One region of the Leuconostoc sp. DB-1 genome, then DNA from elsewhere that is predicted to be linked to it. Evidence: riboswitches for the same ligand, from Rfam matches in the RefSeq annotation. Region 1 holds a riboswitch; each other region holds the start of a gene.

Region 1 (3,216 bases):
GATCTTAATTATTATTGTGATAGGTGGGATTGGCTCAATGAGTGGGACAGTTGTGACAGCAATTGCGTTAGGTGTGTTAGACACAATGTTACAAAATTTTGGTTCCTTGCGTATGGTCATCTACGCTGTTATTTTAATTGCTGTGATGCTGGTTAGACCTCAAGGTATTTTTGGTAGTCGAGAACTATCATTAAAGAAATGGTTATTTGATGAAGGAGACGGACATGGCTCAGACAATACTGAAAACGCGTGATTTAAGTATCCGTTTTGGAGGTGTAACTGCTGTTGATGGTGTTAGTATTGAAGCTGCCGAAAATGAGTTAATTGGTTTAATTGGGCCAAATGGTGCGGGTAAAACCACATTATTTAATTTACTAACAGGTGTATATTCACCTAGTGAGGGAGAAGTACTCCTATTTGATGGTCAGCAGTTAGCTAATGTCAATCGTCAATCTCCTGCAAAACGTGCTCGATTAGGCGTTGCGCGCACTTTTCAAAATATTCGCTTGTTTGAAAGTCGAACAGTATTAGAGAATGTTATGATTGCTATGAATTCTAGTACTCAGGCACATGTATTCAGTTCATTGTTTCGTTTACCTTCATTTTATAAAAATGAAGAGCAACTAAAAAACGAAGCTCGTAAGCTACTAAGTATTTTTGATATGCTGGAGGTACAAGATACGCTGGCAACAAACTTACCATATGGGCAACAACGACGTTTAGAAATTGTGCGGGCATTGGCCACAAAACCTAAAATCTTATTTTTAGATGAGCCAGCAGCTGGTATGAATCCACAAGAAACGGCTGATTTAACACGTTTAATTAAACAAGTTCAACAAGAATTTAAGATGACAATTATTTTAATTGAGCATGATATGAACCTTGTTATGGCTGTCAGTGAGCGATTATATGTATTAGAGTACGGTAAGTTATTAGCCAGTGGCACACCATTAGAAATACAGCAAAATGCCGATGTGATCCGTGCATATTTGGGAGAAAATAACGAATGAGTGCATTACTGACAGTTGAAAATTTAAACGTAAGTTATGGTGCCATTAAAGCGGTACAAGATGTTAACTTTGTGGTGAACAATAACGAAATCGTATCACTAATTGGTGCTAATGGCGCTGGGAAAACTACAATTTTACGTACGATTTCGGGCTTAGAAAAACCCACTAAGGGACGTATTTTATTTGAAAATCAAAACATATTGACTATGAATTCAGAGCGAATTGTCTCAAGTGGAGTTGCTCAAGTGCCAGAAGGACGTCGCGTGTTTTCTGGCATGACTGTTCAAGAAAACCTACAGTTGGGTGCTTTTACTCGAGGCAAGGGTATTAACTTGAAAGATGAATACACACTTATTTACGATCAGTTTCCAATTTTAAAGGAAAGACGTAATCAAGATGCAGCGACTTTATCTGGTGGTGAACAACAAATGCTAGCCATGGGTCGCGCATTAATGGCAAAACCAAAATTGTTATTGTTGGATGAACCTTCCATGGGCTTGGCACCGCTATTTATTGAGAAAGTTTTTGATATTATTAAAAATGTTAATGCACAAGGAATGACAGTATTAGTAATCGAACAAAATGCGAATCAAGCGCTAAAAATTGCGGATCGCGGCTATGTTTTGGAAAGTGGAAAGATCACGATGACAGGTACGGGAGCAGAGCTACTTGCATCAGATGACGTGCGCAAAGCATACTTAGGCGGTTGATTATTCATATGGATTCAGGTACACTGAAGTAGAATTAAATAAATATCTGGGGTGCCCAAGCTGGCTGAGAGATACCCATTGAACCTGATTACGGTAATTCGTGCGAAGGAAGATTATAATAATGAACTATTCTAGTGTATAAATATGCCTATTTAGCCGTTAACTAATCTTTTCTGATAGTTAGCGGTTTTTTTATTCATTAATGTTAATTTTTAAAATTAATGAAGATATTTGTTTAAAAACACGAAGCCAAACAAAAAAGGAATTTAATCATGAATATTACAGACATTAGAACGAAATCACCTCTTGTCCTGACTTATGCAAATTTTGTTACACCACAATTTGTAGCTAATGTAGTTAATGTTGTTGGTGCCTCACCGTTAATGAGTCGCGAGCTAGCAGAATTTAAGGAATTAGCCGGAATTGCCAATGCGGTGATTATTAACACAGGGACGCTTCAAAAAGTAGAAATTAACGATATTATTAAACTTTCTCAGGAAGCATACCAATTAGGCAAGCCAGTCGTATTAGATCCGGTTGCTGTATCAGTTCCATTTAGGTCTAAAGCCATTACACAATTTTTAGCCTCTGGTCATGTTGATGTTATTCGTGGCAATGCAGCCGAAATTGCTTGGTTTGCCGATATTGATTTTGCTAGTCAAGGTATCGATGCTACTGGAAAAGGTGACGTAATTGAAATTGCACAGCGTGCCGCCAAAAAAACAGGTGCAGTGATTGCGCTAAGCGGGGCTTGTGACGTTGTCAGTGATGGTCAATACACACAAACACTTGATATAAATGTTGAACAATTATCTTCTATTGTAGGTACAGGAGATGCCTTATCATCATTAATTGGTGCGTTCATTGCCGATGGGCTAAAGGTTCCTAATGTGATGAATGCAATGGCTACATTCAAACTTGCTGGACAAAAAGCCGCTACAAAAACGAATCAACCAGGTTCTTTTACAAATCAATTATTAGATGAATTATTTGTTATTGATAATATCGATGTTCAAAATTTTATTAAGGAAAGTGTGCTGAATCATGGTTAATAAAACACCCCAAGTTCTAACAATTGCTGGTATGGATAGCAGTGGTGGCGCTGGAGTTAGCGCGGATCTAAAGACGTTTGCCGCCCAAGGTGTTTATGGCGCTAATGTTATTGTTGCTCTAACAGCACAAAACACAATGGGTGTACAGCAAGTTTCGATGACTTCACCATCTATGATCCATGCCCAATTAAAATCAGTGGCTGATGACTTAAAAATAAGTGCTGTAAAAAGTGGCATGCTTGGTGATGTGCCCACAGTAAAATCAGTGTCTGAATTTTTACAACAAGCAGATTTTGGTAACTATGTATTAGATCCTGTAATGGTTGCCAAGGGAGGCGCTCACTTATTGAGTGATGAGGCCATAGTTGCTATTAAGTCTAGTTTGATACCGCTGGCAACGCTCATTACGCCTAATATGCCAGAAGCTGAAGTCTTAAGTGGGTC
Region 2 (3,216 bases), 550 kb from region 1:
GTACCGCACCAAACGCTCAATTGAAATGCTTTCATCAACAGCATGCGCATTATTTAAATCACCCGGACCATAAATGGCAGCCGGAATGTGCGCATCACCAAACCAGCCACCATCAGTGACACTGGTCGAAAAAGAGATGTTAGTCCTAGTTCCAAATGTAATCTGGTGTGACTTTAATAGTGATTGAACTGCAGCGTGGTTTTCATCTATTTCTAGTGCTGGGAAAATTTCACCTCGATCTTCAATCATAGAACTTCCGCCCCATTCAAAAATAGGTAAGTGATTTTGTAACCATGGATCGGCTTGCGCTAAACGAGTTACAAAGGATTCAATTTCTTTAGTGACAGATTGATAGGTTTCATTGGGATAAAAATGGACTGTTATCCATAAACGCGCTTCATCTGCTACGAAGGCTGCATGTCGTCCACCCTCAATCACTGCTGGATTAATCGTATTTGTACCAGCAGGAAACCCTGGGTACACCTTATTTATTGCCCAGTCACGTTCTAGCTCTTGTAAACCAATAATTATCTTGGCCATCTTCTCAATAGCGCTTGCTGCTCGCAAACCACCACCAGCATGAATCATTTTACGACGTAAGCCATCGTGATACGTTTGATCACTTTTAATTGTTATCCATCCCGTGATAACACCGCCTTGCCCTTGAACCTCTAAGTCACTTGAGTCTGTTACGAGTGCAAAGTCTGCTGTATAACCATGATCAATGGTTGATTTTGTGCCAGCTTCACCAACTTCCTCACCAATAACGGATTCAAATAATACTTTCCCTGGTAAAGAAATGTTTTGGTCATGTAAAGTTTTTAAGGCGAACAATGCCGCTGCTAGTCCACCCTTCATATCTGATACACCACGACCAATTAATCGATCATCCTGAATAACAGCCTCAAAAGGTGAAAAAGACCATTGCTCATCAGGGTTTAACGAGGCAACGTCAATATGTCCATTAATAATCAAGCTCTGATATGTCGAATCACCGTTTTTGGTTCCAACCACAATGTCATCGTTGTCATATAATGCCCATTGATCAATATCAAATCCTAAAGGCCGTAAGTAATCAGCAACAAAATTTTGAGCCTCACGTGTGTTACGTGCTGGTGGCGCTGGGGTCTCAAAAGCAACCAACTGCTTTACCAATTCTAATAAATCATCTTGCTGCGACGCAATTTGTTGAGTAACTTTTGTTAAATCCATGCTTTACCTCCACAAAAAAAGCACTTTTGCCAGCGGACAAAAGTGCTCAAAAATTGCTTTAAATATGTATTGCTAACAAGTTACTGTTGTATCACACAATTCACTTTCCTCCGCTGGCATTATCCATCTCAGGTTCAAAGGGTTCTTCTCAGCCAATTGGCGCCCCTAGTTATTTACTATTCAATTATTAACCGAGTATATCTTATTTTGCAACCTCTGTCAAAAGACACGCGTAATTACTTACATGAACCTTTGTCTATGTTTTACGGTTACGATGGTGTAATTGAGCATGATCTTGGGAACTGGAATAGCTCCTTTCACTATGACTTCAAAAATTGTTTTTTGCCGTAAGCGTTTTATAAATGCCGCCAAAGAATAATCCAACTGTGAACCCAGAAACAATACCATAAAAAATGTTGAAATTCATCTGAGTGTAAAGTACTGGATGGATAGCGAGAATAACGTTTAAAATATATTTTACTAGAAAATTGGTTAGCATAATAACTAAAGGTAAGGCACTACCCTCTTGAATTAATTGACCATCTTCAACATAAAAAGATCGTCGCATATAAAGTAAGTAACTGAACAAAAATCCTAAAATCAATGCCACCAGGTAAAAACTCAGCAAAGTATTTGGAGAAGCAAATTTGTTTACTACTGTATTTAGACCCCAAATAACGAAAATAAAAGGCATTATGATTGATCTTCCAATAGAAGCAGGACTGTCATTTATTAATGAGGTACCTCGTTTAATTAGTATAATTAAAACAACCCATACCCAGAACGGTGTGTTGTTAATGATTTCGAAAATAAATTTTAGTATATCAGCCATGATGATACTTCCCTTCTTTACATAAATTTTGGTTAGTATGAAATGACAATTTACACAACAAACCGGATCAACAAAATTTCTACATTAGAAATATCTTTCAACACTCAATATCATACTGAAAAATATAACTGTTGAGATAAGAATTACGACAAGAGGTAAAATACTTGACGACAGGTCAGTGTGTAAATGTAAGTGGTGACCATTTATATGTAAGGGAAAAAATCATCATCTATCTGGAGGGGAAAGTCAAAGGATTATACAATTGTCTCGTCCTCAAAAATCATTCACAAAATTTTTTTATCGTTCTTTCAAAAGTGAACATCGTATTTAATTCTTAAGCCAGTTATTCATTTTCTAAATGAAAGTGCTTAGCAACACAAAAATATAAATTATGTTAAACTCACATATAGTAAGGTATGTTCAAAAATGAGCCTAATTTGAGGAAATAAAAAATGAAAATATTTGTTATTGGTGCTAATGGTCGTGTTGGTCAAGAGTTAATCAAGCACCTGATTAATCAACATCACGAAATTATAGCTGGATCACGAAACCCCGAAAGGACAATGAAACACAAAAATATCACTGCGATCAATTTTGATTTACATGATGATATTGAAACCTTATCTCAAAAAGTTGAAGACATTGACGCAATTTATTTTGTAGCCGGATCGCGCAATAAAGACTTGTTACAAACAGATGCTTTTGGTGCAGTCAAGTCAATGAATATAGCTGAATCGAATGGTGTTTCTAGATATATCATGCTGAGCTCAGCATATTCACTTGAACCTAATAAATGGCATAATCCAGCAATGGCTGATTTGATGAATTATAATATCGCTAAATTTTTTGCGGATAATTATCTTGTGAAACAAACGAAACTTAATTATACGATTTTACAAGCAACTGCACTCGTAGACATACCAGGAACCAATAAAATTAGCTTGAATGATAAGGCGCTAACGAAGAATTCAATTCAAAATGTTGGCGCAACATTAGCGGACATTTTGAATCACAATTCAACAATAAATCAAGTTATAAAAATGAGTGATGGTGATACACCTATATTTGAAGCTTTAGAAAGCATCTAATAAGTCATGAAGTCTTTGATATAAGTGGATGCCCAACATAAAAATGTAATATGCCCAATACAAAAAAGCTCATCCATCCGGACG
Region 3 (3,216 bases), 980 kb from region 1:
CACCTGGTCCACTTCCTCGTGATAATAAATCATTTGGTAAATACTAAATAAGGCCAATATTTGTTGCCAATACGACGATAACTCAGTCTGTTGAATGTCCACCCAATTCATTGTTAATTCTTTTTTTCTCAATTTTTCTTCATAATGCATTAGCTCATGTACCATCGCCCAATTATTTCCTTGTGGCATTTTAGGAGAGATAAATGTTTGATCATTTGATTCATTGAGCACATGCGTCACCCACTGATTATCAGGTTCATAAATATGCATTGTGCCCACGCTATGGTAATATTTTCCAACTTTAAGATTCAACTCTCGTGCCATAAATTCTTGGATAAAGGTGAATGAAAAAATATCACTTACTATGCCTCGAAACGCATCATTTGCTCGCATGTAAGCCACCATATTAAGTTGGTTATTTCTAATTAAGAACTGCAATCCCAATGTGCAAGATACATCTAAATTTTGATTAATTGTTAATTCGTGTGCATCAAATATTTGGATTACCGCTCGTTTCGAATCAGCATCATTTAGCAGTTCTTGTTTAACGTTCTGCCATTGATTTAGGTTTTGTTCCCCAAAATGAAACAGCTTTTTGCCGTATGCCGTACCGGTTAGTATTTGCCCGTCCATTGAATAATCAGGCATTCGTTTATTGTAATAGCTGATGTAAGACAAGCTATTGTTTCCTGTTAGATACCACAATGCCTCCGCAAAATTAAAGATAATATTTGTTTTTCTCGTTTGGCTATATACAATTCTCTGTACGGGATTTTCAATTTTAAAATTAACACCTAATTTTTCCCGACTACTAAATCCTCTGGGCTCATTGAAAAATTCTGCATGATGATATATTTCATTTAGTTCGGCTATATAGGCATCATCAAAGGTTTCATATGTTGTCATTTAACTCAACTCCCTCATTCAACGCTACTTTGACAATACTTTATTGTGTTGTAGATAATTGTCTATCACATTACTTATTTGTGAAAGGCAACTATTCATATCTTCGTAATAGATATACTCTACGTCCCCAATTACACCAAGACCACGTATCAAATATGCATAGTCAACATCATTCTTTAAAAGCAAAATAATCTTTTTATGAAATGCTGACGCCCAGCCAATTTCAATATGGGTACCTGGTGATGCTGGGCTACCCGGAAAAGCCATTAAAATATCACAATTTTTTATGGAATTAAAATCAGCATCTGTACATTGAGTGGGGGTCATCATTTCTAATCCCCAATTCTCTCGTTTGTGCGCATTATCCACAAACATTCCTTTATCTTCTAACACTTGCATTACTTGCTGCAGTGCCTGTGTAGTTTCCGTATTGACTCGATTGTTTTGATTCAAAAGTTGTTTGAAAGGTGCCGCCAAAAAAATACGTTGATTCACAAAATTGCCTCCTAAATTTTCAACACATAGAAAAAGAGCGTTTGCAATAATAACAGTTATATTGCAAACGCTCTTAGATATAGTATGGCTGTTTATATGATTGCAAAAAAATCATATATTCATACTTTCCTACGCTGCTTGCTACAGATCAGGTTCAAAGGGTTCAAAGATTATCTCTTCTCTCTCAGCTTTTTTAAAAGCACCCCTAGTATGTTAATTAATCGACTAATAACAAAATCGAGTGTAACACACTTGTTCAGAAGTATGCAAACAAATTATTTTACCAAATAGTAATTTTAAGACGTTAATTCCCGTTATGACGCGATTATAACCATAAAAGTCAATACCAATACATTAATTGGGTCGTACCAATTAATGTATTGGTATTGACTTTTTAAAAAACAACCTTTACGATGAATATGTAAAAACACGGCTTGATAATGAATTGGTGTTCGCCAGGTTCAGATTAATTATCAATTTATTTCTGAACTTTTCACTATACTTTGCAAAGTTAATTTTATATCTTGCAATATTTTTACGCAATCGTAGCATGCACTTTGTGTATGCGTTGTCACAAATTGGAGGAAGTATCAAATGAATATCGATTCAACAGATTACCTGAACAATTTAGATGCCTACTGGCGAGCTACCAATTATTTGTCAGTTGGACAACTCTATTTGTTAGATAACCCATTGCTTAAGGAAAAGTTAACGGCAAAACAAGTTAAAATTCACCCAATCGGGCACTGGGGCACGATTCCTAGTCAAAACTTTATTTATGCCCATTTAAATCGTGCTATTAATAAATTTAATTTGAATATGTTTTACATTGAGGGGCCTGGCCATGGCGGACAAGTAATGATTTCAAATGCTTATCTTGATGGTAGTTATACCGAAGCATTTCCAGAAATCACACAGGATGAAGCGGGTATGCAGAAAATGTTTAAGCGTTTCTCTTTCCCCGGTGGCGTTGCTTCACATGCTGATCCTAAAGTACCTGGATCGATTCATGAAGGTGGTGCTTTAGGCTATTCTATCTTGCACGGTGCTGGTGCTGTATTGGATAATCCAGACCTCATTGCTGCGGTTGTTGTTGGCGATGGTGAAGCAGAAACAGCACCCCTAGCCACTTCATGGCATGTTAATAAATTTTTGAATCCTAAAAATGATGGTACTGTATTACCAATTTTGAATTTAAATGGCTTCAAGATTGCGAATCCCACAGTTCTCTCTCGAGAATCTGATGAAACACTAACCGAGTATTTCCACAGTCTGGGATGGCACCCTTACTTTGTAAGTTCTTTTGACAAACCGATTATGCAAGTTCATGAAGAAATGGCAAAAACCATGGACACAGTATTTACTGAGATTAAAGACATTAGAGAAAAAGCCGTTCAGCAGACAAATGAAGAGATTACACGACCACTTTGGCCAATGATTGTTTTACGTTCACCTAAAGGCTGGACAGGGCCAAAAACTTGGGATGACAAACCAATTGAAAATTCATTTCGTGCACACCAAATTCCAATTCCTGCTGACCAAAATCATCCTGAATATATACCACAACTGGTTGATTGGTTACAATCTTACAAACCGGATGAATTATTTGATGAAAACGGTCAGTTAACACAATCTATCCAAGAAGTATTACCGAAAAAAGAGCTACGTATGGCCAATAATTCGGTCACCAATGCTGGTATTATCAAACCTTTAATTTTACCTGACATTGACAATTATTTGGTAGAAAATAATCAGCCAGGCAATAACTTAGCTCAAGATGCTATTTTGTTAGGTGACTATTTGCGTGATATCATC
Region 4 (3,216 bases), 1.1 Mb from region 1:
CAATATGGATTGTTTACCGTTGTTTACCGTCACATGTGCCATGCTAAACACAGACTCATTAAATTCATCATTAGTAACAATACTATCATTTACATCTTGTTTAAAAAAAGGAGACCAAGCTGTAGAATCAATACATGCTATATGTCGATTTTCAATACGATATAAATCTGTTATCAGATTTTCGTATCCACTTGTGTCATGATCTGAAACTAAAATACCATGTCCTTGATCAACTAATTTTTTTAACAATACTTGTAACTCATGTCGATGCTCTGGATCAACGGCCGCAAAAGGTTCATCCAATAAAATAATTTCTGCACCCATCGCTAATGTTTCAGCTAAAGCAACCTTTTGCAATTCTCCACCTGACAAGTATGAAAGTTCTCGGTGTCGCAGTGATTCAATTCCTACCTCTGATAAAGCAGAATTAATTCTCTTATCAATTTCCTCGGTAGTTAAAGATAAATTTTCTAATGAAAAAATTAATTCATCTTCTACGCGATCCATGGCAAATTGTTGATCTGGATGCTGAAATAGCATGGCAACTTTTTTAGCGCGATGGTTCGCTTTGATTTGAGCAATTGATTGATGGTTCAAAGACACTTCCTGTGACAATTCGCCGCCATATTTAGGATATAACCCAGCTAAGGCAGTCATCAAAGTTGATTTGCCACATCCAGATGAACCAACTAATAATATAAATTGTTCTGGTCTAATCTCCAGTGAAATATCTTCTAAGATAATTTCATCGTCAAATTTAATATCCAAATGATTGGCCTTTAATTCCGTCATACTTTTATTGACCTTATCGGTTTGTTTTTAATAATTTAGACTTCTCTAGCAAGTTGACAATCCAGTAAACTAATAGACCGGCAAAAAATGCAATTGAAATCCAGCGAACAATAAACAACCCAACTAGCATACCAAAATCAAATTGTAGATATCCATCGTGGAACAATGACCAGATGAATGTCACGCATGTTCCAGTAAATGTTGACAAAATCAAACCCATTTTCCAGCTTTTATATCCTGTCAAAGTAAAACCAAGCTCTGATCCGATACCTTGAATAAATCCAGAAATTAGTGTTGCAACACCCCAATAGCCGCCCAACAAGGCTTCTCCAGTGGCGCCAAGCAATTCACCTATTAATCCCGCACCAACACGTTTCAATAAATAACTAGCCAATGGGGCTGCCATCATCCATGGCCCAATAGTGATTGCAATGGTGTATTGGTGTAACCCAAGCGGAACTAAGACTGCATCAAGTGCTGTGTACACTGGATCCATAATAAAATAAATCACACCAAAGGCAATACCAATCAACGCCATTAAAATGACTTCTCGCAAAGACCATTTCCCTTTTGATCCCGCTGTTACTGTTTCTACTTGTTCCATAAACATCTCTCCTCTTGTTTCGAGGTTGTATGTTTCGATAAAATACCTTTTATAGTATAAGTGTCCATACAAAAAGCCACCAACCACAAAAGAATTTAGTGATTGATGGCATCAAAAAGACATCTTAATCTAACTTATTCTTCCTTCGCAGGTATTAACCTGACAGGTTCAATGGGTATTATCTCAACCTTACGGTACCCCAGATAAAATATTAACTTCGTGAATTAGTATAACCTATTCTAATTTTAAATGCAAAGAAATTTTCTAGCCCATTAGCTACACCATAAAACCATTTGCAATTTTAATTTTTCAATGCTATGCTAATCTCATTAAAAAATATATATGCTGTCCACTAGGGGTGCCTTCTTGGCTGAGATGATATTATTTATCAATCCCTTCGAACCTGATCTAGTCAATGCTAGCGTAGGAAAGTGGTATTCTTTTTACAAAAGATACTCTTTTTTGCCTAGTCAAGAGAGAGTTTTTTTGTTGGATATGTAAAGATTTTAGGAGAAATTATGTTTTCAGAAGAATTGCGCACCCAAGCTGCACCAATTATGACAGCCATTCATGATCACGCATTTGTTCGTGGCATTGCGGACGCTTACGTTCCCCGAGAAGCTTTGATTTTTTACGTTGAACAAGATTTCCAATATCTTAGTGAATTTATCAAAATTTATGCCAATGCCATTACAAAATTAACTGATCGTAATGAAATGAAATTTTTTGCTGATTCAATTGATTTCATTTTAAATAGCGAAATTCATCCCCATCATGTTTTTTGTGACGTTGCCGGCGTTGAATATGAAACATTGCAACACGCCACGCCAACACCTAAAGCATATCTATACGAATCACATATGTATCGTGCGGCTGACACCGGCTCCTTATTAAATATTCTAGCTGCTTTTCAGGCGTGCCCTTGGACCTATAATGAAATTGCAAAAAAACAAGTTCAGGAGAAAGCAAACACAAATGATAACCCATTCAAAAGCTGGATTGATTTTTATGATAATACAGATGATGATTCGGAAGTTTCACTATCTGACAAAATCTTTGAATGGATAGATCGCTTGGCAGAAAATGCAACAACTCAACAACGCCAACAGGCCACACATTTTTTTCTTAAAAGTTGTGAATTAGAATGGCAGTTCTGGGAACAAGCCTACCACCAAGAAGACTGGCGCTTCAAAGATGTATTAAATCAGGCAAACACTTTGTAAGGCTATTGATGTAAAGAAGTGAAATTTAATAACACAAAAATGTTGCGTCGTTATTTAATGACGCAACATTTTTGTGTATCCGTGAATTTATTTGTTTGTAGCTTTCAAAAAAGCTAATTTTAATTCAGCATTGTCTTCTGGTGTACCTAACGCAATACGAATCCACTCAGGATTAAGTCGATCGTTGACTTGGAAACCTTGTTCTAATAATTTTTGACCAACTTTTTTCGTTTCGCCAACCTTTATCCAAATAAAATTAGCCTGTGATTCATAAAACTTAAACTTATTTTTAGTCAAAAAATCTTGGAACTTTTGGCGCTCTACTTGAAAACGTTGGACATTTTTCTGCAAGTACTCTTGATCTAATACAGCAGCCGTGCCACCAGCAATCTGATAGGTTGATAAATTATAGGGTAAACGAACTGCTTGCATCGCACTATAAAGGGTATCTTGCATGATGCCATATCCAACACGTAAATTAGCTAGACCGTATGCCTTTGATAAGGTACGTAGCACAACCAAGTTTGTGTACTCAGCTACCAAAGGTGCCACGGTAGCATCAGGTTCATCTACAAAATCATAGTAGGCTTCGTCCAC

What was found. A riboswitch is a leader RNA that binds a small molecule or an ion and turns the genes downstream of it on or off. The one in region 1 is predicted to bind thiamine pyrophosphate.
Region 2: it holds a riboswitch for thiamine pyrophosphate, as region 1 does, so the genes downstream of both, HFP47_RS03540 (acetylornithine deacetylase) here and thiM (hydroxyethylthiazole kinase) in region 1, are expected to answer to the same signal.
Region 3: it holds a riboswitch for thiamine pyrophosphate, as region 1 does, so the genes downstream of both, HFP47_RS05815 (nucleoside 2-deoxyribosyltransferase) here and thiM (hydroxyethylthiazole kinase) in region 1, are expected to answer to the same signal.
Region 4: it holds a riboswitch for thiamine pyrophosphate, as region 1 does, so the genes downstream of both, tenA (thiaminase II) here and thiM (hydroxyethylthiazole kinase) in region 1, are expected to answer to the same signal.

Annotation. Positions count from the first base shown of each region.
Region 1 covers NZ_JABFNJ010000001.1:209,319-212,534, forward strand. The annotation lists gene HFP47_RS01030 (branched-chain amino acid ABC transporter permease) at 1-253, shown strand, start outside; gene HFP47_RS01035 (ABC transporter ATP-binding protein) at 225-1,010, shown strand; gene HFP47_RS01040 (ABC transporter ATP-binding protein) at 1,007-1,720, shown strand; TPP riboswitch at 1,758-1,848, shown strand; gene thiM (hydroxyethylthiazole kinase) at 1,993-2,772, shown strand; gene thiD (bifunctional hydroxymethylpyrimidine kinase/phosphomethylpyrimidine kinase) at 2,765-3,216, shown strand, end outside.
Region 2 covers NZ_JABFNJ010000001.1:757,828-761,043, reverse strand. The annotation lists gene HFP47_RS03540 (acetylornithine deacetylase) at 1-1,212, opposite strand, end outside; TPP riboswitch at 1,301-1,389, opposite strand; gene HFP47_RS03535 (DUF6622 family protein) at 1,541-2,044, opposite strand; gene HFP47_RS03530 (NAD(P)-binding oxidoreductase) at 2,497-3,132, shown strand.
Region 3 covers NZ_JABFNJ010000001.1:1,191,065-1,194,280, forward strand. The annotation lists gene HFP47_RS05810 (thymidylate synthase) at 1-906, opposite strand, end outside; gene HFP47_RS05815 (nucleoside 2-deoxyribosyltransferase) at 931-1,401, opposite strand; TPP riboswitch at 1,511-1,618, opposite strand; gene HFP47_RS05820 (phosphoketolase family protein) at 1,996-3,216, shown strand, end outside.
Region 4 covers NZ_JABFNJ010000001.1:1,298,781-1,301,996, forward strand. The annotation lists gene HFP47_RS06290 (ATP-binding cassette domain-containing protein) at 1-792, opposite strand, end outside; gene HFP47_RS06295 (ECF transporter S component) at 806-1,396, opposite strand; TPP riboswitch at 1,520-1,608, opposite strand; TPP riboswitch at 1,741-1,843, shown strand; gene tenA (thiaminase II) at 1,915-2,619, shown strand; gene hisC (histidinol-phosphate transaminase) at 2,707-3,216, opposite strand, start outside.